DNA from 4 places in the Lysinibacillus sp. OL1 genome. Region 4 is predicted to be linked to each of the others. Evidence: riboswitches for the same ligand, from Rfam matches in the RefSeq annotation. Region 4 holds a riboswitch; each other region holds the start of a gene.
What was found. Region 4 has a riboswitch for thiamine pyrophosphate ahead of EW028_RS05220 (ABC transporter substrate-binding protein). Riboswitches for the same ligand answer to the same signal wherever they lie in the genome.
Positions count from the first base shown of each region.

Region 1 (7,972 bases), on a different contig from region 4:
ACAATCGCTTTAGCACCACAACATAAATGGCTAACTGGTGGTAGTAAAACACCAGAAGATAATGTCTTTGTGGCCAATATGCCAACAGAAGAAGTTTATACACTTCCATTGAAACAAGGTGTAAACGGTTATGTTCGTAATACGAAGCCATTAGTCTATCAGGGCAATATCATCGATGGCTTTAAATTAACATTTGAAGAGGGCAAAATTATTAAGGCAGAGGCCGAAGTAGGACATGATTTATTACAAGAGCTTATTCAAGTAGATGAAGGCTCAAGCTATTTAGGTGAAGTAGCACTTGTCCCTCACGAATCACCCATTTCAGCGTCGGAGATTTTATATTTCAATACGCTGTTTGATGAAAATGCTTCAAACCATTTAGCTATTGGTGAGGCATATCCGACTTGCTTAGAGGGCGGTAGAGACCTAGAAAATGGTCAACTTGAAGCATTGGGTGCGAATATTTCTGTGACACACGAAGACTTCATGATTGGCAGTGGTGAAATGGACATTGATGGTATTTTACCAGACGGTACGGTTGAGCCAATTTTCCGCAAGGGTAGCTGGGCTTTTTAATTTTAGTCAAGAAAAGAGGGAAGCAGATGAAACGGTTATGTAGCTTGCTAGGTATGACAATATTATTCATGACAATTTGGGTTTCATCTGCTTTCGCTCAAACAGAAACCTATGTGGCTATTGGCGATTCCTTAGCAGCGGGTCAAACACCCTACAAAGAAATTGATGTAGGGTATAGTGATTTGATTGCCATGAAATTAAGTTCGATTGGTCAATTATCATTTTATACAAAAGAACTTGCTTTTCCTGGCTTTACTACGGCAGATGTATTAGAACGAATACGATCTGAGGAAGCGCAAAATTTATTAGCAAATGCGACACTTATTACAATTTCGGCAGGGGCTAATGATTTATTACGTCTTGTCCAGGTAAACCCAAATGCAGGGACCTTAGCTTTTTCACAGCTTCAGACAGATTACGCTTTAAATTTGGCTAGAAAAAATATGCTATCGATTTTGGATGAATTAGAAGAACGTGCGCCTAAAGCAAAAATCTATGTCATAGGGTATTATTTTGCTTATCCAACAGTTCATCCGACGCAAAAAGAAGGAACAAACGCCCAGCTAGTTAGATTAAATGCAATTTTACAACAACAAGCAGAGCAAGCTGGCGCAGCTTATATAAATGTCTATGATGCCTTTGGTTTGAATGCAACCAACTACTTACCAAATAGTGCCGATGTTCATCCAAATATTGAAGGCTATCGACAAATGGCTAACTCATTTTTACAGATTTATAGTGGGAGTGATGCTTTAAACATCTCTTCAGCAGAATTGCCAGAGCCAAATCCCAAATCATTTGAGGAAATCCTAAAGCAACAATCATCAGCGAAGCCTCGGAAGCAAAATGTGGCACAACATCAATCTTCTCGTATGACTTACGTAATTCAGGGATTCCCAGGATATAAGGCATTTATCAAATACATCTAAATAATCGATATCTAAGGCATCTTACCTATTAAGATGCTTTTTTCTATGAAAACCAATTTTGGCTAGAACTACTAAACCTTTAGTGTGCACTAGATGGGGAATAGTCATGCTAAAATATAGAGAAGACTAGGAGGTACTAGAATGAAAATATTTCATACAGCAGATTGGCATTTAGGAAAGCTTGTTCAAGGTGTCTATATGACAGAAGATCAACATTATATTCTTCAACAATTTATACAAGCGATAGATGAGGAAAAACCAGATGTAATTATCATCGCAGGTGATTTATATGACCGTTCGATGCCTCCTATTGAGGCAGTTAATTTACTAAATGATGTATTAGCGAAAATAGTATTAGAAAAGAAGATTCCTGTTCTAGCAGTGGCGGGAAATCATGATAGTGCAGGTCGTTTAAATTTTGGTAGTCGTTTAATGAGTGATAGTGGTTTATATATAAAGGGCCAATTTACAAAAAATCATGCACCTATTGTTTTGAATGATCAACATGGAGAAGTACATTTTCATTTAGTGCCCTATGCAGAGCCAGCAGCTATTCGCAACATCTTTGAAGATGAGTCAATCCGTTCTCATCAAGACGCCATGCGAAAAATTATTGAGCATATCACAGAAGACATGGACACAAGTAAGCGTCATGTTTTTGTTGGACATGCCTTTGTGACGAAGTATGGTGAGGAGGAAGCAAATACTAGTGATTCCGAGCGACCCCTTTCCATTGGAGGCTCAGATTGTGTGAATGCAGCTTTATTCAAACCTTTTCACTATACGGCGCTTGGGCACTTACATAAGGCACATTTTGTTTTAAACGAAACCATACGCTATTCAGGCTCTATCTTAAAATACTCGTTATCTGAGCATTTACATGAGAAAGGTTTTTTAATCATTGAATTAGACGAGCAAGGTAACACCACAGTAAGTAAAAGAAAGCTTGTGCCAAGAAGAGATCTACGAGTAATAGAAGGTCAATTAGAGGAGTTATTAACCCTCACACCAAGTGAGGATTATGTCTTTGTTAGATTGACGGATAAAATATCTGTGACTTCACCAATGGAACGCATTCGTAGTGTATTTCCGCACGCTATGCATGTGGAGCGGAAGGTACTAAGACAAGATATGCCACGTGAACTACAAGTAGTAGAAGCTGAAAAACTAGAAGATATTGATTTATTCCGTTCATTCTTCACCAATATTATTGGCATTCAGCCTGATGAAGATACGGAACGCCTATTCACAGAGATGTTACAGGAGTTATTAGATGAGGAGCGAGAGACTGTAAAATGAAGCCTTTAAAGTTAACAATTACAGCGTTTGGTCCCTATAAAGACACGGAAGTAATTGATTTTCAAGAGCTAGGGGAGCATCGATTGTTTGCCATTTCTGGAAAAACTGGTGCTGGTAAAACAACCATTTTCGATGCTATTTGCTATGCTCTTTACGGATCAGGTAGTGGGGAGGACCGGCAGGATACAGCTTTACTAAGAAGCGGCTTTGCACATGATGAAGTTTATACAGCTGTAGAACTCGTCTTTGAAATGCATGGAAAAGTCTATCAAATAGTACGACAGCCAGGTCATATTAAAGAAAAAAATAAAACGGTTACTGGAAAGAAAATAGAGCTAGCAGAAGTAAAAGAGGGAAAGCTGGATTATAGCATTGTAGAGAAACAGCAAACGCTTGAAGTCGATAAGAAATTGCAGGAAATTATAGGTCTCACAAAAGATCAATTTAGCCAGATTGTCATGCTACCTCAAGGTGAATTTAGAAAACTATTAACCTCTGATTCAACAAATAAAGAAGTAATTTTACGGAAAATCTTTAAAACTGATCGTTTCGGTGTCATGGCAAAAAAGCTTGATGCCAAGCGTAAAGAAGCAGAAAGTGATCTTGAACGTGCCAAACAATTAAAAGAACATTTACTTGGTCAAATTGTGGGCGCCTTACCACAACGTTCTTCCGCTTTATTCACATTGATTGCGGATAATACCGAAAATTTACATCAACTGACAGAGGCACTTGATGAGGAGCTTAGCTACTATAAGAAATGTGGAGAAGATGAACAGTCATACTATGAAGAAGCGTATAGCCTTCATCAAAAAGAGCAGGAATATTATCGCTTAGCAAAAACGCTAAATGAGCAATTTGATGAACAAGCTAATCGACAGCAACGGCTGCAAATGCTTTTACAACAGCAGGATGTATACCAAGCAAAGGAGAAGGAGATTGCTTTGGCAGAACAAGCAGAGCGACTTGTGCTCCTCGAACAACAATGCAAGGATTTACGTGCTGAACTGAATGTAAAAGAACTAGCTTTTCAACAAGCAAAAGTTACGCAACAGCAGTCACAAGAAAAGTTGCAAGAAGCACAAGAAAAATATGAGATAGAGCAGGCTAAAGAATCTGAACGACAGCAAATCTTACAGCAGGAAATGCAGATGCTAGCGCTTTTACCGAAATTTGAAGCCTATGAAAACAATATACAACAGCTGCAAATAGCGGAGCAATATGCTGAAAATGCAAAACGAGCAGTAAATGATAACATCAAACTTTTGGAAAATGAACAAAAGCAATTACAGCATTTTTCTCAATCAGTAGAAGGCTATGAAAAACAGGTTGAACCCTATGAAAGCTATTTAGAACAATTACCGAAACTACGGGAACAGGTTGCTTTAATCAAGCAAGCAGAGAAATATAAACATGTCGTAGAGTTAGCTAAGCAGGATGTAGTTGCTTCAGAAAGTCTCTATCAAGAAAGTAAAGAGGCTCTTCAACTTTTGCAGCAACGATGGCTGACGAGTCAAGCTAGTATTTTAGCAGAACAGCTGAAGGAAGGAGAACCCTGTCCTGTTTGTGGTAGTATGACACATCAGAAAGCACACAATGAGCAACTGGAAATTATTGAGCTTGCTCAAGTGGAAGCATTAAGAGCGAAGGCATCATCAGACGAGCGTAAGTATTTAGAGAAAGAGGCATTTTTAGCATCAGCGCAGCAGCTTCTTCAAGATACATGGCAACAACTTGAGGCGCAGCATATTAAACAAGAAGACCAACCACAGATCATCGCTACTTTACATGAAGTGGAACAAGAGATTGCAGCATTAAAAATTATTCAACATCAATTAGCTGATGTGCGATTAAAAATAAAGCATCAGCATGATCGAATAGAGCAGCTACGAAATAAGCATATGAAGCTAGAGCAATATTTAGCAGAGAAGATAAAAGAATGGACAAAATTACAAGCGGTTGTAGACGAACAACTTAAGCAGATGCCCCCTAATTTACCAACTTTACAGCAATTAAAGCAACAACTTAATGAAGTTAGTAAACAGAAAGAAGGGCTTCAAAAAAGTTGGCAAGTGAGTCAAGAAAATTTGCATGTAGCAAAGGAAGCAGCTAGCAATGCAACACTAACAGTAGAAATTGCCAAACAGTCCTTTGAGGAATTACAGCTTAAAATGAATGAAAAGCTTCAGCAATTTTCAGCAGATATGCAAGAAATAGGTTTCGAAAGCTATGAGGCTTATGCAACTGCTAAACGGAGTGCCATACAATTGGATGCACTTCGAAAAGCATGTAGCGACTATGCTTTACAAGTACACACGTTGCAAATTCAGATTACCGAAGGGGCTACATACCTTCAAGGAAAAGAGAAGCAAGATTTAGAGGCGATGGAAGCAAGAGTAGAACAGCATCGAGTTTCCTATGAGGAAGCATTTAAACGTTTACAACAGATCAATGGCTTTATACAAGCATGCCAAGGCTTTAGTGAAAAGGTGGAAGAAATAGCGAAAGAGCTTCATTTACTTGAACAAGAAGCAGGGCGAGTAAAGGAGCTCTATGGATTATTAAATGGACAAAACTCGAAAAAGCTATCCTTTGAGCGTTATATACAAATTAACTACTTAGATCAAATTACAGAAGCTGCCAATATACGTCTGTATCATTTATCAAACGGTCAATTTGAGCTTAGACGTTCAGATAGATTAGAAAAGCATGCGAAGCAAAGTGGCCTTGGTCTTGATGTTTATGATGCTTATACAGATCAATTACGAGATGTCAAAACTTTATCAGGTGGCGAAAAATTTAATGCTTCGTTGAGCCTTGCATTGGGGATGGCAGATGTGATTCAAAGCTACCAAGGTAATATTCATATTGAAACGATGTTTATTGATGAGGGCTTTGGCTCGCTCGATGAGGAATCACTAAATAAAGCAATCGATACATTAATTGATTTGCAGGATTCGGGTCGTATGATTGGCGTTATTTCGCATGTACCTGAATTGAAATCTGCAATGCCAGCAGTTTTACATGTAGAAAAAACATTGAATGGCCATAGTCAAACCCATTTTGAAGTGAAATAAAACGAAGGCGTATTTCCTCTAAAAGGAATACGCCTTCATTTTATTTTTTTCGAGTGGTGGTTGTAGGCGTTGTGCCCTTTTTTGCAGCCATTACTTTTTTTACGATAGGAATAACAATAGGTGCTAACTTAACGGCGGTTTTTACAACGTTTGATACTTTCATCCCAAAACAGCTCCTTTTACAATTACTACTACCTGTTTCACTTAAAAATAAAACATTAACGGATAACACGAACAGCCTGAATTATATTCCAAATCACAATACCTAGTGAGACGAGAGCATAGATGGCGAATGAAGCAAACCAAATAATCATCACCGTCTTGTTATTGGAGGTTGGATCTAAACTAAATGTAGAAAAAACAAAGACAATAAAGAATAGAATGCCAAAAACAAAAGGTATTAAATGAGAGACAAGTGCACGAATCGAATGGCTTTTTACATCACTGTCTTTTGTTACAAAATATACAATTAATGGAACGATAAAAGGGGCGAAGAAAATACTAAGATAACTAAAGGCAGCTAAAATTTTTTGATTCTCCATAGTTGTACCTCCTTTTTAAATATTTACGCATGAAAAACAGCAAAGTTTCAAAAAAATGATGTATGGAAGGTTGTAATCCTTTAATCCTTTGCGTACAATGAGAGTGTTCAAATAAATTCAGATGTAACGACCACAAGGGGAGCTGATGATGTCAGCTGAGACTGGGCACGTAATGCCTTGACTCTTCGAACCTGTAAGTTAACGCTTGCGTAGGGATGTGGATAGAAACCGACACTTGTACGATGTGAGGCTCTGTCCTGACATCGTTTTTTCGTCCTTAAAGGAAAAAAGGTGTCAGAAAGAGACATATCAGCGCTTTTCTATTCCTGCTCTTGTATCCTACATCGGAACAAAGGAGAGAATATGTATGGACAAAAAAAGACTATTAATGCTTGTGGAGATTGCGATTTTTGCAGCGATTGGTCTCGTACTGGATCAGGTTTCCTTTAAAGTATGGGCACAAGGCGGCTCAGTTAGTCTTGTTATGGTACCAATTATGTTAATAGCATTTCGCTGGGGCTTAGTAGCTGGGCTAACAACTGGATTACTCGTAGGTGTAATGCAAACCATGTTTGGTGCTACGATTGTGCACTGGCTACAAGGATTACTAGATTATGGCGTTGCTTTTACTGTTGTAGGATTAGCGGCGGTTGTACGTGGACCAGTATTAGACGCTGCTAAACATATGAACAAAACAAAAATGGCACTTTATATAATCATAGGTACCGTTTTCGCAGGCTTCTTACGATACACAGCACATACAATTGCTGGTGCTGTATTTTTTGCCGAATATGCGGGTGACCAAAATGCATGGATCTATTCCATCATCTACAATGGTACATATATGCTACCAGCAACCATTTTAACGGCTGTCGTTGGTGTTCTTTTATTCACAGCCGCTCCACAATTAATGCAAAGAAAATTTTAATGCTAGTCCCTTCACATGAGTGGAGGGACTTTTTTGTCGTGAATAACTCTTTTAGCACTTTGCAAAGTAGGAAAGCATACAATATTTAAAGCGTTTATCGTTATACGCATAAAAAGTTATGTTATATTAAAGAATAGATATTAGATGAAAGGGACGTTATACATGATTGTAAAAACGCAAGAAGAGATTGAAGCTTTTAAAAAAATAGGACGCATTTGTGCTGAAATTCGCGAAGCAATGAAAGCTGCAACAAAACCAGGTGTTACAACACTTGAGCTTGATGAAATTGCTGGTCGCATGTTTGCAGAGGCAGGCGCGATTTCAGGACCAAAGGGAGAATATGATTTTCCAGGGTATACATGTATTAGTGTCAATGAAGAAGTAGCACACGGTATTCCAGGAAAGCGTGTTATTCAAGAAGGAGATATCGTAAATATTGATGTTTCTGGCTCTTTAAATGGCTATTTTGCTGACACAGGTATTTCATTTGTTGTGGGTGATGGCTATGAGGACAAAGAAAAGCTTTGCCGTGTTGCTAAAAGTGCCTTTGATCGAGCAATGACAAAGGTAAAGGCTGGATCTAAATTAAATCAAATTGGTAAAGCTGTTGAACGCGAGGCA
Region 1 is NZ_SJDS01000012.1:48,847-56,818, reverse strand. It holds gene EW028_RS19145 (aminopeptidase) at 1-576, shown strand, start outside; gene EW028_RS19140 (SGNH/GDSL hydrolase family protein) at 603-1,505, shown strand; gene EW028_RS19135 (exonuclease SbcCD subunit D) at 1,647-2,804, shown strand; gene EW028_RS19130 (AAA family ATPase) at 2,801-5,881, shown strand; gene EW028_RS25920 (hypothetical protein) at 5,922-6,044, opposite strand; gene EW028_RS19125 (magnetosome magnetite crystal formation protein family) at 6,100-6,423, opposite strand; TPP riboswitch at 6,549-6,656, shown strand; gene thiT (energy-coupled thiamine transporter ThiT) at 6,791-7,351, shown strand; gene map (type I methionyl aminopeptidase) at 7,514-7,972, shown strand, end outside.
Region 1: it holds a riboswitch for thiamine pyrophosphate, as region 4 does, so the genes downstream of both, thiT (energy-coupled thiamine transporter ThiT) here and EW028_RS05220 (ABC transporter substrate-binding protein) in region 4, are expected to answer to the same signal.

Region 2 (7,972 bases), on a different contig from region 4:
CCCTTATAATAGGATTATTTCTCATTTTATTTTTATCCTATACTGTCATAACGGGAATTATTATAAAAAAGCAAAGTGTTGAAGACGCAGAGCATGGAACATTGCAAACTGCTGAATCCTCTGCAGCTATTATGAGTGAAAGATTTAAGAAAGCCAATACGACATTACAAACAACAAAGCGTATCATAGAAAGCATGGAGAAGAATAATACGTTGTCTACCAAAAGTGTCATAGACATAATGGAAAAAAATTTAGCTAGCAATAATGACATTCTTGGAGTAGGAGCAATATTTGAGCAAGAATCTATTATTTTAGAACCAACTGAGGCTTCTTTAGTAGATAGTAAAAATCGCTTTATCCCTTATTTAAGTAAGAACGGAAATGATATCTCGACTGCTCTAATCGAAGGTATTGATGATAAGAGTATTTCTGAATGGTATTGGGTACCAAAAGAAGAGAGACGTGCAGTTTTGACAGAGCCCTATGATTATAATGTAAACGGACAATCCGTATTAATGACAACGATTTCGGTGCCATTGATCAATGCTTCCGGATCATTTTTCGGTGTATTGACAGCCGATGTATCAATAGATTTTTTAAATGATTTAACAAAATCGAATGCCCCAGAGGGCGGTTATGCGGCAATTATTACGAATAAAGGTGTGCTAACAGCTAACAGTTTTGGTGATGAGCTAGTTGGGCGCAATATGCAAGAGGATCCTACTTGGACAAGTATTAGTAAGACAATGGAAAATGGTGAACTAACAAGTATGTACGTTGACTCTAATCAACTGAAGGAAAAGGCCTATAATGTTTTTGCTCCAATGATTTTAGAGGGTATTGACGAAACATGGACTGTTCAAGTCGTGTTAGCTGAATCAAAGATTCTAGAAACATATAATCATGTATTTGTATTTACGATTATTGCTTCCATTATTATGGTGGTTTTGATGACAGCTGCAAGTGTGTTATTCATCTATAAACAACTAAAACCACTTAAATTTTTACGTGCATCGATTGAAACTGCAGCCGAAGGGGATTTAACACAAAAGGTAGAAGAGCGATATATTAAGCCTGATGAAATTGGTGCAGTGGCTGTGGCTTATAATAATATGTTAGATAAAACCAATAGTGCGATTCAAACTGTACTAAATTCCACGAGGTTATTGAACCAATCTTCTAATCAGGTAAATGAGGCATTTAATGAGGTAGTTGCTTCTAGTCAAGAGGTTTCTGTAGCTATCAACGAGATTGCACAAGGAGCCTCGAAGCAATCAGAGGATACAGAAGAAACAAATTATCGAATGATGGATTTATCAGATCAGATTGATGCGATTACGGCTCTATCTAATGAAATGGATGAGCTATCTCATAAAACAGGTGTAACAACAGAAAAAGGATTGCATGAGGTTGAAAGTTTAAGAGAGCGTAATATGGAGACAAATGAAATGAATGGGCGTATTCAGCAGCAAATGGAATCATTAGCTTTCAATATTGCCAATATTAATCAGATTATTGCTTCGATCCAAAGTATTACCGAGCAGACTAATCTGCTAGCTTTAAATGCAAGTATCGAGGCTGCACGTGCTGGTGAACATGGTAAAGGATTTGCTGTAGTTGCAGAGGAAGTTAGAAAGCTAGCAGAACAATCTAAGAATGAAACAGAAATTATTAAGAGTACAGTAGAAAGCATTCTTGAAAATTCTCAGCAGACGGTTGCTGTGATTGCATCTAATGCAGATTTAATGCAATCTCAAAATGAGTCCGTACAAAGCACGCAACTAGCATTTAAAGATAGCAGTGACTTGTCAGGTTCAATTGCAAATTCTATTAGTGAATTAATGAATAAACTATCTAGCATGTTAGAGCATAAAAATCAAGCAATCATGGCTATCCAAAGTATTTCGGCTATTTCAGAGCAAACAGCAGCCTCTGCGGAACAAGTAAGTGCTTCTGCAATGGATCAACAAGTAGAATTACAAAAAGTAGCTGAGTCTATTCAAAATATGAACGATATTTCAAACGAGCTACAAGAAGTTGTAAACCGATTTAAGCTTGCTTAAAAAGAAAGGCTGCCTTCAATATAGAGGCAGTCTTCTTTATGGTGAAAGCCAGAGAAATTGACCTAGAAGGAATTCAACACTACTATTCACACTGGAAGGGGGACATTGAAATGATGTATCTCGGAATGATTTTCTTTCAAATTGTTGTACCTATTTTAGTGTTACTTGTAATAGGCGCTATACTACAAAAGAAATTTCGCTTTAATTTAAAAGCATTGTCTCAGCTTATCACATATTGCTTTATGCCAGCAGCTGTTTTTATAAATTTATATGAAACACATGTGGAGTTATCTGTACTGGCAGAGGTCGGATTATTTATTGTACTTTTTATCGGTAGTCAAATGTTGCTCAGTCATTTTATGGCAAAAGGGTTAGGTTTACCTAGAACAGAGGCAGCTGTCTTTAAAAATAGTGTGGTGCTTATTAACTCGGGCAATTACGGTATTCCAGTGGCTCAAATGATATTTGCCACGCAACCTATTGGGGTAGCCATTCAGGTCATGCTCGTAATCTTTCAAAATATGACTACGTATACATATGGTTTATACAATTTAATTTCTTCTACAAAGTCAGGTATGACAATCATTAAGGATTTTTTTAAAATGCCTATTATTCATGCGCTGATTATAGGTGCAGCTATGAATTATTTTGATATTGGTATTCCACAGTTTATCAAAATACCAGTAGAACATGTGGCAGATGGATTTATTGCTGTGGCCTTAATTACATTAGGCGCGCAATTATCACAACTAGAGATGAAATCAATGTTTAATAAAACCGTCTTTATCAGCTGTTTTACGCGATTAATTATTGGACCTTCTGTTGCATTAGCCATTATTTATATATTGGGATTAGATGGAGTCGTCGCACAATCACTGTTTATAGCTAGTGCCTTTCCAACATCTCGTAATAGTTCTAGTCTAGCATTGGAATATGATGTAGAATCAGCAACAGCCGCGCAAGCTGTTTTATTTTCAACCATTGTAAGCTGTATAACTGTAACCATTGTGATCTATTTTGCGGAAATATTATTTACCTAGTAAGATAAAAAATAACTTCCATCTCTTAGTATTATCTGCTACACTAGCATCAAACTAAATAGTATTAACTAGGGGAGTCTGATGAGTCAGGCTGAGAGGGAAACGCTACGAAGTTTCTTGACCCTTTGGACCTGATCTGGCTCATACCAGCGTGGGAAAGTTAAGAAGCTATTGCAGAGTATGCAATCAATAGACCTTTACATTCGTGGCCGGATCCAAATAATTATTTTGGATTCGGCCTTTATTTTTTGGATTGTTGGGTGAGCTAGATTCGGTCCTTGTATCAAAATATATTTAAGGGAGAGAAGTAGCTCATGTCAGCAATAAGTGAAAAGAATATTACCATTATGTCTAGCTTTGAAGGAAGCAAAAAAGTATATGTGGAAGGATCACGCCCAGATATTCTAGTACCTATGCGAGAAATTGCATTAAGTCCGACAACAGGCAGCTTTGGAAATGAAGAAAATGCTCCTATTCGAGTATATGATACAAGTGGGCCCTATACAGATCCAGCCTACCAAGTAGATATTACGAAAGGTTTACCTGCCTTACGAAATGCATGGATTCAAGAGCGAGGGGATGTAGAAGCATATGAGGGACGCTCCATTAAACCTGAGGATAATGGCTTTCGTCATGTTGATGACCCGCGTATTCAAGAAAATGTCTTTCCTGAGTTGGCGAGAAAGCCTTTGCGTGCTAAAAAAGGTAAAAATGTGACACAGCTTCACTATGCACGAAAGGGAATTATAACCCCTGAAATGGAGTTTGTAGCGATTCGTGAAAATATGGATCCTGAATTTGTACGTTCAGAAATTGCAGCTGGGCGTGCTATAATGCCTTCTAATATTAATCACCCTGAGGCAGAGCCAATGATTATTGGGCGTAATTTTCATGTAAAGATCAATGCGAATATCGGGAATTCTGCTGTATCTTCTTCCATTGCAGAAGAAGTTGAGAAAATGACCTGGGCAACTCGATGGGGCGCAGATAATATTATGGATTTATCGACTGGTAAACATATTCATACAACGAGAGAATGGATTATTCGAAATGCTGCAGTGCCAGTGGGAACAGTGCCAATTTATCAGGCTTTAGAAAAGGTAAATGGTGTAGCAGAGGATTTAACGTGGGAGGTTTATCGTGATACTCTCATTGAACAAGCTGAGCAGGGTGTGGATTATTTCACTATTCATGCAGGTGTCCTTTTACGCTATGTACCGCTTACAGCAAATCGTGTAACAGGCATTGTATCACGAGGGGGCTCTATCATGGCTCAGTGGTGTTTATATCATCATCAAGAGAACTTCCTGTATACACACTTTGAGGAAATCTGTGAAATTATGAAAGCCTATGATGTTGCTTTTTCCTTAGGTGATGGTTTACGCCCAGGCTCAATTGCAGATGCCAATGATGAGGCACAATTTGCAGAGCTTGAAACACTAGGTGAGCTAACACAAATTGCTTGGCAGCATGATGTTCAGGTGATGGTTGAAGGACCAGGTCATGTACCAATGCATCTGATTAAAGAAAATATGGACAAGCAATTAGAGGTTTGTAAGGAAGCGCCCTTCTATACATTAGGACCACTCACAACAGATATTGCTCCAGGTTATGACCACATTACATCAGCCATTGGGGCAGCCATGATTGGCTGGTTTGGTACAGCGATGCTTTGTTATGTGACACCGAAAGAGCATCTTGGTTTACCGAATCGCGAGGACGTTCGTGTGGGCGTTATCACTTATAAAATTGCTGCACATGCTGCTGATTTAGCAAAAGGTCATCCAGGTGCACAACAACGAGACGATGCGCTGTCTAAAGCGCGCTTTGAGTTCCGTTGGCGTGATCAATTCAATCTGTCACTAGATCCCGAGCGTGCAGTGGAATATCATGATGAGACACTGCCAGCAGAGGGAGCAAAAACAGCACACTTTTGTTCTATGTGCGGGCCTAAATTCTGTAGCATGAGAATTTCACAGGATATTCGTAATTATGCGAAAGATAAGGATTTGAATACGACTGAAGCGATCCATCAAGGTATGAAAGAAAAGGCTGAGGAGTTTAAAAAAGCAGGCAGTCAAATTTATCAATAATGAAAGAAAAGGCTTATGTCAGAAAAATAGACATAGGCCTTTTCTTAATCAAAAAACTCCATGTGAATAGTGGATTCACATGGAGTAAAAGTTGGATTTGGATATCAATAATAACGTGGAATATTAAACGTTTGTTGGTTGTTTTACATATGGATTTGTAAGGTCCATACCTTCTAAGGAAAGACCCATCGCTTTAGCGACACCTTCACCATATGCTGGGTCAGCTAGATAGCAGTGAAGGATGTGACGGCGTTTGATGAATTCTTCAACAGAAGCCATATCGTTCGCGGTATTTTCAAATAAGCGTTGCTGCTCTTCCGAAGTCAATAGACGGAATAGTTTACCTGGTTGTTCAAAGTAATTATTATCGTCTTCACGGAAATCATGAATACCTGCATGACCATCAATGCGTAATTCAGGCTCTTTATGGTCTAAATTATGCTCCCATTCGCCATAGCTATTTGGTTCATAGCTTAGTGTCGAACCAAGATTGCCATCAAAGCGCATTGCTCCATCGCGGTGGAAAGTACGGAATGGACATTTTGGTGCGTTGACAGGAAGCATGTAGTGGTTTACACCAAGACGATAGCGTTGTGCATCCGCATATGCAAAGATACGACCTTGTAACATTTTATCTGGTGAGAAGCTGATGCCAGGTATAATGTTAGATGGTGCAAATGCAGCTTGTTCAACTTCTGCAAAGTAGTTGTCTGGATTTTTGTTTAACTCGAATTCACCTACAGGAATTAATGGGAAGTCTTTTTTATACCATACCTTTGTTAAATCAAATGGGTTGTATGGTAGCTCACGAGCTTGCTCCTCTGTCATTACCTGAATGTACATTTTCCATTTAGGGAAATCGCCTTTTTCAATTGCTTCATATAAATCACGTTGTGAAGATTCGCGGTCTTGACCAATAATCTCATTAGCCTCGGCACCAGTTAAATTCTTAATGCCTTGCTCTGTACGGAAGTGGAATTTAACCCAAACACGTTCATTATTAGCATTGATAAAGCTATACGTATGAGAACCAAATCCGTGCATATTACGGTAACCAGCTGGAATACCACGGTCAGACATAACAATTGTCACTTGGTGAAGTGCTTCAGGTAATGAAGTCCAGAAATCCCAGTTAGAGTTGGCATTTTTCATATTTGTACGTGGGTCACGTTTTACCACATGGTTTAAATCTGTAAAGTGTAAAGGATCGCGGAAGAAGAATACAGGTGTATTGTTCCCTACTAAATCCCAGTTTCCATCTTCTGTATAAAATTTAAGGGCGAAGCCACGAATATCTCGCTCTGCATCTGCTGCACCGCGCTCACCGGCTACTGTAGAGAAACGTGCGAACATTTCAGTTTTCTTGCCGATCTCTGAGAAGATTTTCGCTTTAGTATATTGTGAAATATCATGCGTTACAGTAAAAGTACCAAATGCACCTGAGCCCTTTGCGTGCATACGACGTTCCGGAATTACTTCACGATTGAAATTTGCTAGTTTTTCAACTAACCATACATCCTGAAGTAAAAGAGGGCCACGTGGACCTGCTGACATAGAGTCATGGTTACTTACTACTGGAGCGCCACCTGCTGTTGTAAAACGACGGCTACGATCATTTGCGTTTGTCATATTAGTTTACCTCCTGAAAAAAATGTGAGTCAAACTCTTCGTCTATAACTATAACAAATATAAAATAGAATTGCTAGTACATTATAATAATTATCGTTAAAGAATTTTTATATTTAAGTATAAACTATAAATATATGCGCTAGACATAGGGTTTATACATAGTTTTTAACTTAAAATTATTTTATTTAATCTCAATTTTATAGATAATTCTCACGTTAAGATTAGGATAATGGCATCATGATAAGAGTCTTTATTGAAAATAAAATCAACTAATTGAAAACTATTTTAATCAATCTTTTATTTTTTTCTATATCGGTTAGGTGTAATACCAATTTGTTGCTTAAATAATTTTATAAAATAATTTGGATCATCAAAACCGTTTAAATGAGCAATTTCACTAATAGCAAAATCTGTTTCTAGCAGCATTTTTGTGGCATGATGAATTCTTACTTGCTGTAAATAGCGCTTAAATGGCAAGCCTTGTTTTCTTGAGAAAATCGTACTTAAATAATTGGGGCTTATTCCAAGCTTATGAGCAACAAAGGGAAGAGACAGTGCACTATCTTTAAATTGTTGATCAATTATTTCTATAGCTAGTTCAACATAATCAGCTCGTTTCTCTATTCGGGCTACCCTTGCTAACTCAATTAATGTCTGCGTGAAAGAAATAATCTCATTGAGTATCGTGTAAAATATAGGATGCTCAATGATTAAGTGAAATAGCTGACGGTAGTTTTGTTCGATAACCGCTTTTTCATGTAATTTATATTTCAGCATAAAGCGTCTAATTTGTGCTAAGACACTCGTCAGATGAATGCGTAAATCATCTTGCTCATAATATATGCCTTCATTAGAAAGCCGATATAAAAATGTTTTAACGGCCTCTAGGTTTCCATCTTCCAAACTACTTATTAGTAATTGTTGCTCTTCAGGTGTCAGTAAGGGATCAAAGGGCTGAGTTTCATATTGTTTGCTCGCATAAAAAATATGGCCAAAGCCCTCATAAAAACTTTGATGTAGTGCACGCTTTGTTAATGTATACATATTTTTAATGGTTGTAGGTGTTCCATCATATATGCCGATATTTAAAGAACTATTACTAATCAAACGCCATTCCTTCATAAGTGTACGTACATCTTTTTCCACA
Region 2 is NZ_SJDS01000014.1:101,879-109,850, forward strand. It holds gene EW028_RS20730 (methyl-accepting chemotaxis protein) at 1-2,063, shown strand, start outside; gene EW028_RS20735 (AEC family transporter) at 2,174-3,103, shown strand; TPP riboswitch at 3,164-3,278, shown strand; gene thiC (phosphomethylpyrimidine synthase ThiC) at 3,418-5,196, shown strand; gene EW028_RS20745 (catalase) at 5,320-6,825, opposite strand; gene EW028_RS20750 (helix-turn-helix domain-containing protein) at 7,123-7,972, opposite strand, start outside.
Region 2: it holds a riboswitch for thiamine pyrophosphate, as region 4 does, so the genes downstream of both, thiC (phosphomethylpyrimidine synthase ThiC) here and EW028_RS05220 (ABC transporter substrate-binding protein) in region 4, are expected to answer to the same signal.

Region 3 (7,972 bases), on a different contig from region 4:
GAATTGGGTTGAAGCCAAATCTAACGGGTCAAGGATTAGGAACGGCATTTTTTTCGTTTATTGTTCAAACAGTTCAGGAAGAACATCAGCTGCCATTACGTTTAACTGTTGCCCTATTTAATAAGAGAGCAATCCATCTTTATGAAAAATTTGGTTTTGTTAAAGCAATTGAATTTAGTACACCAACAGAGTTTGTCACGATGGTGAAAAAAATGTAGGATTCAATTAAAAATTAAATAATCGTTAAAGTTAGTGGTCAATCGCCAAAGATTGCGTTATGATAAATACCGTTAAATCAACGTTTTGAAAGTGTGTGAAAAGTTATGGTTAATACAATTTATTTAGATAATAGTGCAACAACTAAGCCTTTAAAAGAGGTTATGCAAGCATTTATGGTTGTGAATGAGCAGTATTATGCCAACCCTGCTTCCATCCATGCTATGGGTGTTGAAGCAAATGATTTATTAATACGTGCGCGTGAGCAAGTAGCAGATATTTTGCAGACAGAGGCAAAAAATGTGCTATTTACTTCAGGTGGTACAGAATCAAATAATGCAGCTATTTTTGGCATAGCACGTAGTAATACGCATATAGGAAAGCATATTTTAACGACTGAAATCGAACATCCATCAGTGTTAGAAACAATGAAACAACTTGAAAAAGAAGGCTATAATGTTGAATATCTTCATGTCGATCGAAATGGTGTGATTTCTCTAGATGAGCTTCGTACTAAAATACGAAAAGAAACAATTTTAGTTAGCATCATGCATGTGAATAATGAAATGGGTGCAATTCAGCCTATAAAGGAAGCAGCAAAAATGATTCATGAAATGAGTCGTGCTGTCTTTCATGTTGATGCTGTGCAAAGCTTTGGAAAATTAGCAATATCCTTTAAAGAAGAAGGACCTGACTGTATTTCTATCTCTGGCCATAAAATTCATGGCTTTAAAGGCTCAGGAGTGTTAGCATTCCGTAAACCCATAAGATGGCAGCCTTTTGCTCTTGGTGGAGGTCAGGAATTTGGTATGCGTAGTGGTACTGTAGCAGTTCCGCAAGCTGTTGCTTTAGCGAAAGCGGCTCGACTTGCTGTTGAAACCATGAATGAACGCACAAAAAAATACCGTCAATGGCATGATGAAATCCGAACTCAGCTAGAAAGTTATGGCGAAGCAGTCCATGTTTTATCAACCCCACAGGGAGCTGCGCATATTGTGTCATTTAGTGTTCGTGATTTAAAAGGGGAAGTCATTATTAATGCTATGCAAAAACGTGGTGTCATTGTGTCGACATCAAGTGCATGTTCTTCCAAGCAAACGAAAACAAGTCATGTCGTCGAGGCGCTTCACCTTGATGAGCATTATAAAAAAGGCGTGATTCGCCTTAGCTTTGGCGCACATAACACAATAGAAGATATAGAAAACTTTAAACAAGTACTAGCAGAAGTAATGTTGGAACTCAAAGGAGAAAATAAGTAAATGATTTGGAAAGAAATTTTAATTAGATATGGTGAGCTTTCTACAAAAGGTCGCAACAAAATGGATTTTATCCGCCGTTTACGTGAAAATATTCGTCATGCCTTTGCAGATTTAGGACAACTGCATATTCGCACAGAACGTGACCGTATGTTTATTGCCATAGAAGACGAAGCACAAATGCAAATGCTAATTACAGGTTTACCTAAAATTTTTGGTATTCAATCATTTAGTCCTGTCGCTGCATGCGAAAAAGATATGGACAGTATGAAAAAGCTCGCTATCACGATTATGGAGACATTTAAAGACGAGCCCCATACATTTAAAGTAGAGGTAAAACGTACTGATAAAACATTTCCTTTAGAATCTCATGCCATCCAACGTGAGATCGGTGGCTATGTTTTACCGCAATTTCAAAATTTATCTGTTAAAGTGAAGCAGCCTGATATTGAGCTACGTGTAGAAGTTCGCCATGATGCAACTTATATGATGGCACAAGTCTTACCTGGTGCAGGTGGAATGCCAGTAGGATCAAATGGCAAGTCTTTATTAATGCTATCTGGTGGTATTGATAGCCCTGTTGCTGGTTATTTAATGATGAAGCGTGGTGTGCGATTAGAGGCTATTCACTTCTTTAGTCCACCTTATACAAGCCAAAATTCATTGGAAAAGGTTAAAGTGCTTGCCAATGAATTAACAAAATTTGGTGCTAGTATTCGTTTGCATGTCATTCCTTTTACTGAAATACAAGTTCTTATTAAAGAAAAAGTACCTTCTAATGTATCGATGACGACAACTCGCCGAATGATGTTGAAGGTTGCTGATCAGGTGCGTGAGGAAATTGGTGCACTTGCTATTGTAACGGGTGAAAGTCTTGGACAAGTAGCGAGTCAAACGCTTGAAAGCTTAACAGCAATAAACGCAGTAACAAATACACCTATCCTTCGTCCACTGATTTCAACAGATAAATTAGAAATTATTGATATTGCGGAAAAAATCGGCACATACGAAACATCTATACAGCCATTTGAAGATTGCTGCACGATTTTTACACCAGCTAGTCCAAAAACAAAACCGAAGCTTGAAAAGGTTGAGCATTATGAAAGCTTCTCTGACTTTGATGAATTGATCGAGCGAGCAGTGAAGAATCGCGAGGTCTATATTTTCCCTAAGAAAGAGGAACAGCAAGATAAATTTGCAGATCTACTATAAGGATTTAAAAGCCGTCTCAAAGCCCATTTTGAGACGGCTTTTTTGTATGGATAGCGTTATTCCAATAGAGGTACAATTTACCTCTAAATTTTTTGTATTAAAAATCTAATATCGCACATTCTATATTCACAAGGAGGTGAGAAACATGGCTTCAAACAACAACCGTAGTTCAAACCAGCTTGCAGTACCTGGTGTACAACAAGCACTAGATCAAATGAAATACGAAATTGCACAAGAATTTGGTGTTCAATTAGGAGCTGAAGCTTCAGCTCGTGCCAACGGTTCCGTTGGTGGTGAAATCACTAAACGTCTTGTACAAATGGCAGAATCTCAATTAAAAGGTATGCCAAACAACAACCAATAAATGCTGATTAAGCATTTATAAACTTAAAACCAGTGACCGTAAAAGGCACTGGTTTTAGTTTGTTTATTGATCATTTATTTATACAAGATAGGGATTTAAATGTAGCTACTGTATAATCAACATTTTTGCTTTGACAAATAGCTGAAATAACCGCAACACCATCAACCCCCGTTTGAAATACAGAATGTGCATTTGCGAAATTTATTCCGCCAATTGCTACAATTGGTAATTCAGGATGCAGAGAATGAGCCTCCTGTAAAAAAGATGTGCCACATGGTGGTTGAGCATCGCTTTTAGAGGACGTTGGGAAGATTGGGCCGATGCCGACATAATCAGCTTGATGGTTCATAGCTATTTGCAATTCTTCCTCGCTATGGACAGATACACCAAGAATCATGTTCCCAATTCTTTTACGTGCTACACCTACAGGTAAATCATCTTGCCCGATATGAACACCATCAGCTCCGAGTCGTATCGCTAGATCAACATCGTCATTAATGATAAAGGGCACATTATAGTGATGACATAGTTGTTGACATTGGCGTGCAAACTGTTCATAGGCAAGTCCCGTTAATGCGTGAGGACCTTTTTCACGAAATTGAAACATTGTAATGCCTGCTTGCAAGGCTTTTTCGAGGATATAGATAGGTTCTTCTTGAGAAGGAACATTGCTCGTACCCATAATAAAATAAAGCTGCAAATCCTCACGTTTCATGAATAATCACCTCACAGGCTTCCTTATGCTGTTGATAAGCAAAATGATTAGTGGGTCCATGACCATTTCCAATCGATAAATTATACATAATAGCTAATTGAATAAATTTTTTAGCTTCTATAATGGCATTTTCCAGAGCAAATCCTTGTCCAAGAAAAGCAGTAAGTGCTGCGGAAAATGTACATCCAGTACCATGCGTATTTTTTGTTTGGATGCGAGGAGACTGCATCGAAAAAGAACGCCCATTTTTTAAAAATACGTAATCAATGGCATAAAGTGGATCTGCTAAATGACCACCTTTAATGATGACACATTGTACACCTAGCTGTAACAAGCTTTGAGCTACTTCTTTCATATCTTCAAAATGATGAATAGATCTCCCAGTAAGTGTCTCTGCCTCGGGTATATTGGGCGTAACAACCGTAGCAAGTGGTAATAAAGTTGAGCGTAAGGCATCGATAGCTTCTGGCTGTAATAGGCTTTCCCCACCTTTTGCAATCATCACTGGATCAACAATCAGTGGAATGTTTAGCTCCCTGATCTTGTGTGCAATTGCTGTGATAATTTCTGAGGAATAAAGCATTCCTGTTTTAATCGCAGCGATTGGAAAATCTTCTACTAAGGCTTCTAATTGTTTTTTTATAAAGGAAACGTCAATCGGGCAAACACCTGTTACACCCAAAGTATTTTGAGCAGTTAGAGCAGTAATAACAGAAGTACCAAACACTTCTAATTCCTGAAATGTTTTTAAATCAGCCTGTATACCCGCGCCACCACCACTATCTGAGCCAGCGATTGTTGTTACAATATGCATGAAGCTGCACCATCCTTTGATAAGCGATGTATAGCATTGAGTAAGGCTATTTGAAAATCACCAATGTCTGCAGTAAATGCGGATGCCAGTACACCTGCTTTTTTATAGTAAGTAAGTGTTTCTGTTAATTGTTGGTAAGGATTATGGCTTACACTATAGGCTGCGCCACAAATTGCGCTAAGTAAACAACCTGTACCCGTTACTTCCGTCATTTGTGGATGACCACCAGCAATCCATTGGCTATGCTTGCCATCAGTTATAAAATCGTGTTCTCCTGTGACAATAACAATGCATTGATAGCGTTGAGCCAATGATGTGGCTTCTAATTCCATAGCGATAGTGCCATGACCACTATCGACACCTTTTTGTTGCCAATTTACACCAGCTATTGCTGCTAGCTCGCCGAGATTACAGCGAATCACCGCAAATTGTATGTTTTCCAGTAAGTATCTTACGGTTTCCTTACGATAAGTTGTGGCTCCAACTCCGACAGGATCTAAAATAACAGGAATACCAAGTTTATTGGCTTTTTCGCCTGCTAATAACATGGCACTTTTTGTGCGATCATTAAGTGTTCCAATATTAATTAATAATGCTTGAGCAATGGCCACCATCTCCTCTACCTCTTGGCAGTCATCGGCCATTACTGGTGAAGCACCTATCGCCAATAAACCATTTGCTTGAAAATTTGCCACTACATAATTGGTAATACAATGGATAAGTGGTTGCTGTTGACGAATTGTTTGAAAAATCATTGTAGTCCTCCTTTAGGGATGGACGTAAGCATGCAAAAAAGGCTCTTTTTGTGTAAAAATGCACGAAAAGAGCCTTTCATCTGAAAACGATGTTTATTGCTCCCTACGTCAGTATTAACTAACAGGTTCAAAGGGTCAGGTTTTACCTTCTCAACTCTTACGAGTCCCCCTGCAATCTTGCTTTTAGTTGACCAAAATGTACCATACTTTTCAGTTGTATTCAATAGCAAGTTTTCCTATAGATAAAATGTGACCGATGCCATATAGGAGAGTATGATAGTTGTCATGACTTTACCGAAATTAAGCACAAACCATTGAAAATGCTGAAAAAAGAGTCTTATAATGTGTCATAACAAAAGGGGGCAATTGCCATGAAAAGACAAGATTTAGTTGCACCAGAATGGTATAACATAGTAGAGGAAATTGAAAAATATGCTCAGGATGCAACCAAAAATGCTTTAATTATTTATGAGGAAAACCAAGACATCCAATGTATTACATATGCACATTTATTGGAAAAAGCGAATCAAGCAGCACATGTATTCACTAAGCAAGGTTTAAAGAAAGGTGATGTCATTTTAGTGATGGTACCACGTTCAGTGGAAGCATATATAGTGTATATTGCTGCATTGAAAGCGGGTTTAACGATTATTCCAAGTTCTGAGATGTTAAGAACAAAGGATATTGAGTATCGAATTCATCATGCAAATGCTAAAGCAGTTATTGCATTCGAACCCTATATTGAACAGTTCGATAAAGTTGGAAATTTACAAGACATACTGCAATTTGTCATAGGGAATGCACATGAACCTTGGCAGAACATACTTGAAAAAATGAATAATCAACCTACAACCTACATAAATCCTATCCCAACAAAAAGTACAGACCATGCATTTTTAGCCTATACAAGCGGAACAACAGGAAATCCAAAAGCAGCAGTGCATACGCATAGTTGGGGCTATGCTCATTTACGAACAACAGCACCACATTGGTTGGGGGTACAAGAAAATGATATTGTTTGGGCGACTGCAGCACCAGGATGGCAAAAATGGATATGGAGTCCGTTTCTAGCTACTTTAGGTAGTGGTGCTACTGCATTTGTCTACAAAGGTAAATTTGAAGCAGCTTGTTATTTAGCATTGCTTGAGCGATTCAAAATCAATGTATTATGCTGTACACCAACTGAATATCGTTTTATGGCAGCGCTTGAAGATTTATATGAATATGATTTAAGTGCGATTCGCCAAGCTGTATCAGCTGGTGAGCCATTAAATAGTGAGGTCATTAGAGTATTCTTGGAAACATTCAAATTACAAGTGCGAGATGGCTATGGACAAACAGAAAATACATTATTGGTAGGCACAATGGTAGGAATGGACGCAAGAGTTGGGTCGATGGGAAAACCTACTCCTGGCAACACTGTTGAAATTATTAATGATTTGGGCAAACCCGTTGCAATCGGAGAAGTTGGTGATATTGCTGTTCATCGTGAAACACCAGCCCTCTTTAAAAAATATTTAAATGATCCTGAACGTACAAATTTACAATTTCGTGGGGATTGGTATATTACAGGAGATCGTGCCTATAAAGATGAAGATGGCTACTTTTGGTTTGACGGACGAGGAGACGATGTTATTATTTCCTCAGGCTATACAATTGGCCCTTTTGAAGTAGAGGATGCTTTAATGAAGCATCCAGCTGTAAAAGAGGCTGCTGTTATAGCGAGCCCTGATAAAGTAAGAGGAAATATTGTCAAGGCATTTATTGTTCTGCGCGATGGTGAAAAAGGTGATGGAGCGCTTATTCAAACACTCCAAAGTCATGTTAAATCATTGACTGCTCCTTATAAATATCCACGTGCTATTGAATTTGTAGAGGAACTACCAAAAACATCTTCTGGGAAAATTAGACGTGTCGAATTACGACAACAAGAAATTAAACACCTCCAATTCTAATTCATTTCCTAGGAAATAATGTCGAAAATCAAAGTTCATCAAAGGTATGGACTTTGATTTTTTTATTTTTTTTAGGTAAGGTAATATGAGGAAATACATAGCTTAAAGCTTTTTGTGTTTAATTATTGCAAAAAAATGAAACAAATTGGCAAGTCATACGTATTACGTGTTGAGGAGGCGGAAAGACATGAATGTAAAAAGGTGGGTTGCTTTAGTAGTGGCAGGTGTTCTCTTACTATTTTCGTTAGGAATTAATACCATTTTTGCGCTATTTAAAGCAGATTTCCTAGGTAATTTTGATAGCTTAATGGCAGGTAATAGCTTAGATGTATATGAAAATGTCATTGAAGGGGAAAATTTTGATAAGCGAATTGCTTATTTAAAGGTAGATGGAACGATTCAAGATATCGGCTCAAGTACATTGTGGCAACCAGTTGCCTATGATCATCAATTTTTCTTAGAACAATTGGATAATATTTTATATGATGAGTCCATACAGGGTGTTGTCTTAAGCGTTAATTCACCAGGTGGTGGTGTAAAGGAATCTGCAGATATCTATAAAAAGCTACTAAAAATCAAAGAAGAACGACAAATACCAATTTATGTATCGATGGATTCTATGGCAGCTTCAGGTGGTTATTATATTTCGGCACCAGCAGATAAAATATTTGCCCATCGTGATACA
Region 3 is NZ_SJDS01000007.1:137,917-145,888, forward strand. It holds gene EW028_RS14070 (GNAT family N-acetyltransferase) at 1-218, shown strand, start outside; gene EW028_RS14075 (cysteine desulfurase family protein) at 324-1,475, shown strand; gene thiI (tRNA uracil 4-sulfurtransferase ThiI) at 1,476-2,684, shown strand; gene EW028_RS14085 (alpha/beta-type small acid-soluble spore protein) at 2,830-3,048, shown strand; gene thiE (thiamine phosphate synthase) at 3,119-3,763, opposite strand; gene thiD (bifunctional hydroxymethylpyrimidine kinase/phosphomethylpyrimidine kinase) at 3,753-4,577, opposite strand; gene thiM (hydroxyethylthiazole kinase) at 4,565-5,332, opposite strand; TPP riboswitch at 5,416-5,513, opposite strand; gene mbcS (acyl-CoA synthetase MbcS) at 5,704-7,287, shown strand; gene sppA (signal peptide peptidase SppA) at 7,475-7,972, shown strand, end outside.
Region 3: it holds a riboswitch for thiamine pyrophosphate, as region 4 does, so the genes downstream of both, thiM (hydroxyethylthiazole kinase) here and EW028_RS05220 (ABC transporter substrate-binding protein) in region 4, are expected to answer to the same signal.

Region 4 (7,972 bases):
TAAGCTAATTGCGAAGCTAGAGGGGATTCTACAAAGTGAAGCAAAGCTAGTGCGTGTTATTAAACAAGAGTTACTAGATATTAAGAAGCGCTTTACAGAGCCTCGTCGCTCGAAGATTGAGCAAGAAATTGAAGAAATTAAAATTACATTGGATGTCCTTGTGCCAAGTGAAGAGGTTGTCGTAACAGTAACGAAGGATGGTTATATTAAACGTACATCCACACGTTCCCATGCCGCTTCAAACGGGCAAGATTTTGCCATGAAGGATTCAGATTATTTATTGTATGAAGCAAACTTAAATACACAGCACCATCTATTGCTGTTCACAAATCGAGGCAATTATATTTATCAGCCTGTTCATGAGCTGCCTGATATACGCTGGAAGGATCTCGGCCAGCATATTTCAAGTATTGTGCCAACAGGGGAAGATGAATCCATTATTGCGGTTTATGGCTTCGAAACCTTTGACCAGCCAAATACGTATGTCTTCACAGCCACAAAAGATGGCCAAATTAAGCGCTCACCACTCGCAGACTATGCGGTAACACGTTATTCAAAGCCAATTAAAACGATGAACGTCAAGGCTGGTGATGCGATGATCTATGCATCATTTGTAACAGATGACGTGGAGCTGATGCTCACAACGGATACAGCCTATGCGATTCGTTTCCCTATGGAGGAGTTACCAGTTACAGGTGTGAAAACAGGCGGTGTGAAAGGGATCACACTAAAAGATGGAGAAGCCTTAGTTGGAGTCAATGTGTTACAGCCTGATGTTACCAACTATGTAGTGATTGTGACACAGCGTGGGGCCGTGAAGAAAATGAATGTTGCTGAAGTTGAAGTAGCAAGTCGTGCAAAACGTGGACTAAAAGTATTAACAGAGTTAAAAGCAAACCCTCACCGAATTGTGGCAGTTGTTCAAGCAACAGACGAGGAGCAGGTTGTGATTGAAACTGAAAAAGGTGTTCAAGAGATGATTGACGTACAAGCATTGTCTCGTGCGGATCGACATTCCAATGGTTCATTTAAAGTGGATATTGCAACAGATGGAGCAATTTCTCATGTTGTAACAGCCAAAAAAGAACAGAAACCAAGCTAAAAGCATGCCCAGCCTCTTAGGAGCGCTGGGCTTTAAGCTCTATTCAAAAATAGCACCTTGTCATTTAAGTGAAACTATGGGTATAATAATCATCGAAAAGTTCATAGCGAAAGAATGTAGGGGGGCTAGTAATTGCTAGCTGAGATTGTGTCCGGTAGACGCTGACCCTTTGAACCTGATTTGGCTCGTACCAGCGTAGGGAACATCTAATCAAAAAGCAAAGTTTTGAAGATTGATTGCAATACGTCTGGGAGGAATCCTAGGCGTTTTTTATGTTTTCAAGCAACAGCTTGCCAACATTGTATACGCTTTCTTCTGGTGACAACATTCATGCATGAACACTTTCATATTACAAACTGGGAGGCTTTCGCATGAAAAAATGGTTTTTTATTTTATTGGCAGCACTATTGACATTAGTAGGCTGTAGTGACAAGGATGACAAGCAGGCTGCTGACAAGCTGAAAAAGGTGTCTGTGGTACTGGATTGGACGCCGAATACAAATCATACAGGACTATATGCTGCAAAAAAACTCGGTTATTTTGAGGAACAGGGCTTAGATGTTGATATTATTATGCCTGGCGAGGCGGGCGCAGATCAGCTTGTTGCTTCTGGAAAGGCGGATTTTGGCGTGAGCTATCAGGAAGGCATAACACAGGCACGAGTACAGGGTGTGCCGCTGGTCTCCATCGCAGCAATTATACAGCATAATACATCTGGCTTTGCTTCTATTGCTTCGAAGGGCATTACATCGCCAAAGGATTTTGAAGGTAAAACCTATGGTGGTTGGGGCGCGCCATTAGAGCAAGCCGTTTTACAATCACTCATGCAAAAAGAAAAGGCAGATATTAATAAGCTAGATATCGTCAATGCAGGGGATTTAGATTTCTTCACAATGATGGAAAAAGATATAGATTTTGCTTGGATTTATTATGCATGGACTGGTATTGAGGCTGAGCTGCGTGGGGAAAAGATTAATATGCTATATCTTACAGACTATAGTGATCAATTGGATTATTATACGCCGGTTTTAGCTACAAATGAAAAAATGATACAGGACAACCCCGATGTAGTCAAAGCCTTTGTGGCAGCTGCATCGAAGGGCTATGAATACGCAATTAAAAACCCAAGTGAAGCGGCTGATATTTTAATCGAAGCGGCTCCTGATTTAGATAAAGCGTTAGTGCATAAAAGTCAGGAATGGCTGGCTGATAAATATCAGGATGATGCCAAGCAATGGGGAGAGCAAAAGCTTTCTGTGTGGGAAAATTATGCGAAATGGATGTCAAGCAATCAAGTACTAGAGGGCGAATTTGATGCGAAAAAAGCCTTTACTAATGATTTCTTACCTAAAAAGGAGGCCAAATAAGATGGCAAATTCATTAATCAGTGTACAAATCATTCCGAAGACAGAGAAATATGAAGATGTTATACCATATGTCGATGCAGCAATTGCGGTGATCGATGCTTCTGGGGTGAAATATGAGGTACATCCATTGGAAACAACGCTGGAGGGTGAGCTTTCAACATTGCTCCAAATCATTGAAAAAATGAATGAGAAAATGATTGAACTTGGTGCCATTAATGTCATTACACAAGTGAAAATTTTATATCAGCCAACAGGTATTACGATGGATACATTAACGGAGAAATATCAGTAATGAAACGTGCATTACAGAAGGGAAGGACGATAATTTTTATCGCCTTCCTCTTGTTCATATGGGAACTAATCGTGCGGTTTGCTGAAGTTCCTCATTGGTTAGTACCCACACCAAGTAGTATTTTGTCAGAAGCCATCCAGTCGTATCAAACCTTTCTACCACATGCATTCGCTACAGTACAATTAGCTCTACTAGGTTTGGCCATTGGCATCGCTTGTGGGCTAACGGTGGCAATAGTGTTGCATCGATTTACATTTATTCGAGAACTGTTTTATCCAATTCTTATTATGTCGCAGAATGTTCCTATTCTAGTCTTGGCACCGCTCCTTATTATTTGGTTTGGCTTTGGCTTATTACCGAAGCTTATCATTATCTGTCTTGTGTGCTTTTTCCCGATTGTCATTGCAGCGATGGATGGATTTAGACAAACAGCTCCAGAATTAAAGCATTATTTTGCCATGGTTGGTGCTACAAGGGCACAAACCTTTTGGAAGCTGGAATGGCCTTATGCCTATCCTGCTATTTTTTCAGGCATTAAAATTGCGGCTACATATAGTGTGATGGGGGCTGTGATTGCGGAGTGGCTTGGTGCAAAAAAGGGTATTGGTGTTTACATGACCCTAGCCCAATCCTCCTTCCGTACGGATCGCGTATTTGTGGCAATTTTTGCGATTGTTCTCTTGAGCTTACTATTGTTTAGTGGTATTCGTTTACTTGAAAAATTCATGGTGAAGGGAAGAGGCTATCATGCTCAGCATTCAAAACATCGCTAAATCCTTCGATGCGCTCAAAGTCCTTGATCAACTTTCTTTTGACGTCAAGGATGGAGAGTTTGTGGCCATCGTGGGTCCTTCAGGCAGTGGTAAAAGTACACTTTTTCAATTAATTGGTGGTGTTTCGCCAATTGATCAAGGAGCCATTTTATTGAATGGAGAGGATATCCAACAAAAAAAAGGAACGATTGGCTATATGCCACAGCAGCCATGTCTATTACCCTGGCGTACAATAGTAGAAAATGTCACGCTTGTAGAGGAATTACAACATAAATCAAATGTTGAACGTGCCAAGGAATGGTTAGAAAAGGTTGGTCTTGCCTCTTTTATCCATGCCTACCCGAACGAACTGTCTGGAGGCATGCAGCAGCGTGTGTCCTTTATTCGAGCAATGGTCAGTGATAAGCCGATTTTATGCTTAGACGAACCATTTTCTGCGTTGGATGAATTTACTCGACTGGAAATGCAAGCATGGCTTTTATCTATCTGGGAGGAGTACCGCAAATCCATTCTATTTGTTACACATAGTATTGAGGAAGCTCTCTTTTTAGCAGATCGCATACTTGTACTATCCAAACGTCCTGCTACCGTTAAAAAGGAAATCATCGTGCCGTTTGAAAGACCTCGGAAAGAGGAAATTCGACATTCTGCAGCATTCACAGCATTAAAGCAACAATTGTTTATGTATTTACAGGAGGAAAAGGGTGATATGTATGTTGATTGATGCGCATATTCATTTGGATCAGTACACCGATGAGGAAATTTCTTCCTTATTAGAAGAAGTGAAAGCTGTAATCGCGGTTAGTATGCAACTTTCCTCTTGTGAAAGAACGTTGCGTTTATCGAATAGCTATCAGCAAGTAAAGGCTGCTTTTGGCTTTCATCCTGAACAGCCTTTACTAAGTCCAAATGATGAGACAGCTTTATTTGATTGGATTCGCTCGCATCAGGATGATATGGTTGCTATTGGTGAGGTGGGTCTACCTTATTATTTAAAACAAGAGCAAGCGATTGATGAACGTCCCTATGTGGCGCTATTAGAGCGTTTTGTTGTATTGGCGAAGGAGCTGGACAAGCCAATTGTGTTACACGCAGTATATGAGGACGCCCATATTGTGTGTGATTTGCTGGAAAAGCATCAGCTTCACGAAGCCCATTTTCATTGGTTTAAAGGGGATGAAGCTATTGTGAAGCGCATGATAGAGCGAGGTTATTTTATTTCTATTACGCCAGATTGCTTGTACGAAGAGGAAATTCAACAGCTAATTCATGCTTATCCCATTGAACTAATGATGGTAGAAACGGATGGTCCTTGGCCGTTTGAGGGACCGTTTACGAAGAAGCGTACATCTCCCTGGATGATGCACTCAACGATTGAGGTGATTGCCTCCATCAAAGGGCTATCAACACAGGAAGTGGCCAAAATTATTACGCAAAACACGAAAACATTTTATCGGCTTTAATAAGAAAAAGCAGTATAGGGTACGAGTTATTCGTCCTTATACTGCTTTTTATATTTCGTATAATCATGCTCTAATTTTTCGTTTTTTGTTTTCGTTAGACGTTCATGTGTACTAAAAGAGATAGATTGTCGATTTTTTTCAACATCTTTACCAACTGTGCGTTTAATGTGCATCCGCTTCTTTTTAGCTTTAGATTGTGACATGAGCATCGCCTCCAATTCATTTTTAATTCTATAGTAGCGAATAGGGAAGAAAAAGTAAAACCTCGTAAGCAAGATACTTACGAGGCTGTCGAGTGTATTAGTGAGATACGTCCTGTACAGAAATACCTGTGTTTGCTTTAACGTCAACTTCACGATACTTCGCATCATCTGTTTCTTTAGAAAGTAATGTGCCGATGAAACCACCAAGGAAACCAAGTGGTACAGAGATTAAGGCTGGGTTCGTTAACATAATTAAAGGATCACCAACGAAAATTGCCTTACCTTCAACTGGATTCCAAACGTTTGGAGACATAGCAACTAATACTAACGCAGAGATTAAACCTGTTAACATCGCAGTAACAGCACCCGCTGTATTAAAGCGTTTCCAATAAATTGTGTAGATGATAACTGGAAGGTTAGCAGATCCTGCGATACAGAATGCTAAAGATACTAAAAATGCAACGTTTAGTGTTTGTGCACCAAGTGCTAATAGGATAGAAATAACAGCGATTGTAATCGAACCGATACGAGCTGCAAGAACTTGCTCTTTTTCTGTAATTTTACCCTTTTTGATAATTTGTCCATAAATATCATGAGATAGGGCAGATGCACCAGAAAGTACAAGACCTGCTACTACCGCTAAAATTGTTGCGAATGCTACTGCACAAACGAATGAGAATAGAATGTCGCCACCAAGTGCTTCTGCAAGAAGTGGGGCAGCCATGTTACCAGCAGCGTTTGCTGCGATAATATCTTCTTTCCCAACGAATGCTGCTGCACCGAAGCCTAAGAAAATTGTTAGAACGTAGAAGATACCTACGATCCAAGTAGCCCAAATAACAGATGAACGAGCTGTTTTTGCGTCTTTTACTGTGAAGAAACGCATTAAGATATGTGGAAGACCCGCAGTACCTAATACTAACGCAATTAACATAGAGATTGTATCAAGTCCATTTGTATATTTAAGACCTGGGTTTAAATAAGCAGCTCCACTGTCAGTAACCGTTGTCATTTCTTTAAACATTGTAGAGATACTGAAGCCGAACTCTTTTAATACTAAGAACGAAATAATAACTGTACCCAACATTAAAAGACAAGCTTTAATAATTTGTACCCAAGATGTTGCTGTCATACCACCGAATAGTACGTAAGTTGTCATCATGAATCCTACGATTAATACGGCGATCCAATAGTCGATTCCTAAAAGTAATTGAATAAGTGCTCCTGCACCAACTAGTTGTGCAATCATGTAGAATAAAACAATTGTAATAGTGCTTAAAGCAGCTGTTCCACGAACTTTGGCGTTATCAAAACGCGCTGTAATCATGTCAGCTAATGTAAATTTCCCGAGGTTACGTAATGGCTCAGCAACGATATATAATACCACTAAGTAAGCTACTAAATAACCAATAGAGAAGAAGAATCCATCGAATCCAAATAATGCTACAGCACCAGCGATACCCAAGAAGGATGCTGCTGATAAATAGTCACCAGCGATAGCTAGTCCATTTTGCCAGCCTGTTAAGCCACCACCAGCAGTATAGAAATCACTTGCTGAAGATGTACGTTTTGATGCCCACCATGTAATAACTAATGTTAAACCAACAATGGCTACGAAGAAGAATATGGCTGTAAAACTCATTCCGTTACTCATCGGCGGCCACCTCCGTTCTCGTATTCAGCGATTATGGCTTTTGCTTCTCTATCGAAGCTATTTGCCTTTGCTACATATAAATGACATAACCCCCATGTCATGATGAAAAGTCCTGCTGCATAGATCCACACCCAAGTAATTTCCCCAAATGCCTTTTGGTGTAGAATTGTCGTGTACGATGTCAGAATTGGTAACAACATGTATGCCGATAAAAATATGGCAGTCATAGACCAAAGAAAAGAGTTCTTTCTTCGTACAAGTGACTTAAATGATTCTTGATTTGCAATTGAATCATAGTCAATCACGATACCTTTTTTTGCTTGATTGTTCGCCATTAACATTCCCCATTTTGTGTATATTTTTTCTACCTCAAGACTTGATTTTGCTAGTTTAGTGAATTCACATTTTCATTTTATGAAACAGTTCACAAAATTGCAATACATTTCAGAAAAATTATGTAAAAAAAATTTTTTAGAAAATACTCCTAAGAGAGAAAAAATGGCGCAAAGCCAAGAATATAAAGGGTTTTAGAAAATTCAGATAAATAAATGAAGTGAAGAGAAATCTAGATTCTTGACAAAAAACGAAGGGTAAATTTACAAAAAAATCTTGTTTTTTCAATTAAAATTAAACACTATTTACCTAGTGAAAATTGGATTTTTTCTGTTTTTTGGAAGTAAAATAATATTGTTCGATAAATAAATTGGTAGATATTGAATAACAAAAAAGGCGAAAAACTCGACCAAAAATCGAATTTTTTGCCTATTTTTTTGCATTTTTTGAATTGAGGTTCATTATGCAGGAGGTGTATAAATATTAATGTGAAATATCAGAGACAGACACGCCTGTATTTGCTTTCACACGAATTTCTTTATAAATACGTTCTGCTTCTTCCTGTGGCACTTTGTTAGATGAAAGGACAGTACCTAAGTACCCAGCAATAAAGCCTAATGGAATCGTAATAATCGCTGGAACAGCAAGTGGCACAAGTGGTTGTCCAACAAAGATAGCCGCACCTTCAACTGGGCTCCACACATTGGGTCCCATTGCTCCTAAAATTAAACATGATACTAACCCCGTTACCATTGCAGTTACAGCACCTGTAGAATTAAATTTCT
Region 4 is NZ_SJDS01000002.1:169,565-177,536, forward strand. It holds gene parC (DNA topoisomerase IV subunit A) at 1-1,102, shown strand, start outside; TPP riboswitch at 1,211-1,321, shown strand; gene EW028_RS05220 (ABC transporter substrate-binding protein) at 1,474-2,469, shown strand; gene EW028_RS05225 (thiamine-binding protein) at 2,471-2,761, shown strand; gene EW028_RS05230 (ABC transporter permease) at 2,761-3,534, shown strand; gene EW028_RS05235 (ABC transporter ATP-binding protein) at 3,509-4,258, shown strand; gene EW028_RS05240 (TatD family hydrolase) at 4,248-4,997, shown strand; gene EW028_RS25170 (hypothetical protein) at 5,024-5,200, opposite strand; gene EW028_RS05245 (solute symporter family protein) at 5,298-6,842, opposite strand; gene EW028_RS05250 (DUF485 domain-containing protein) at 6,851-7,189, opposite strand; gene EW028_RS05255 (solute symporter family protein) at 7,671-7,972, opposite strand, start outside.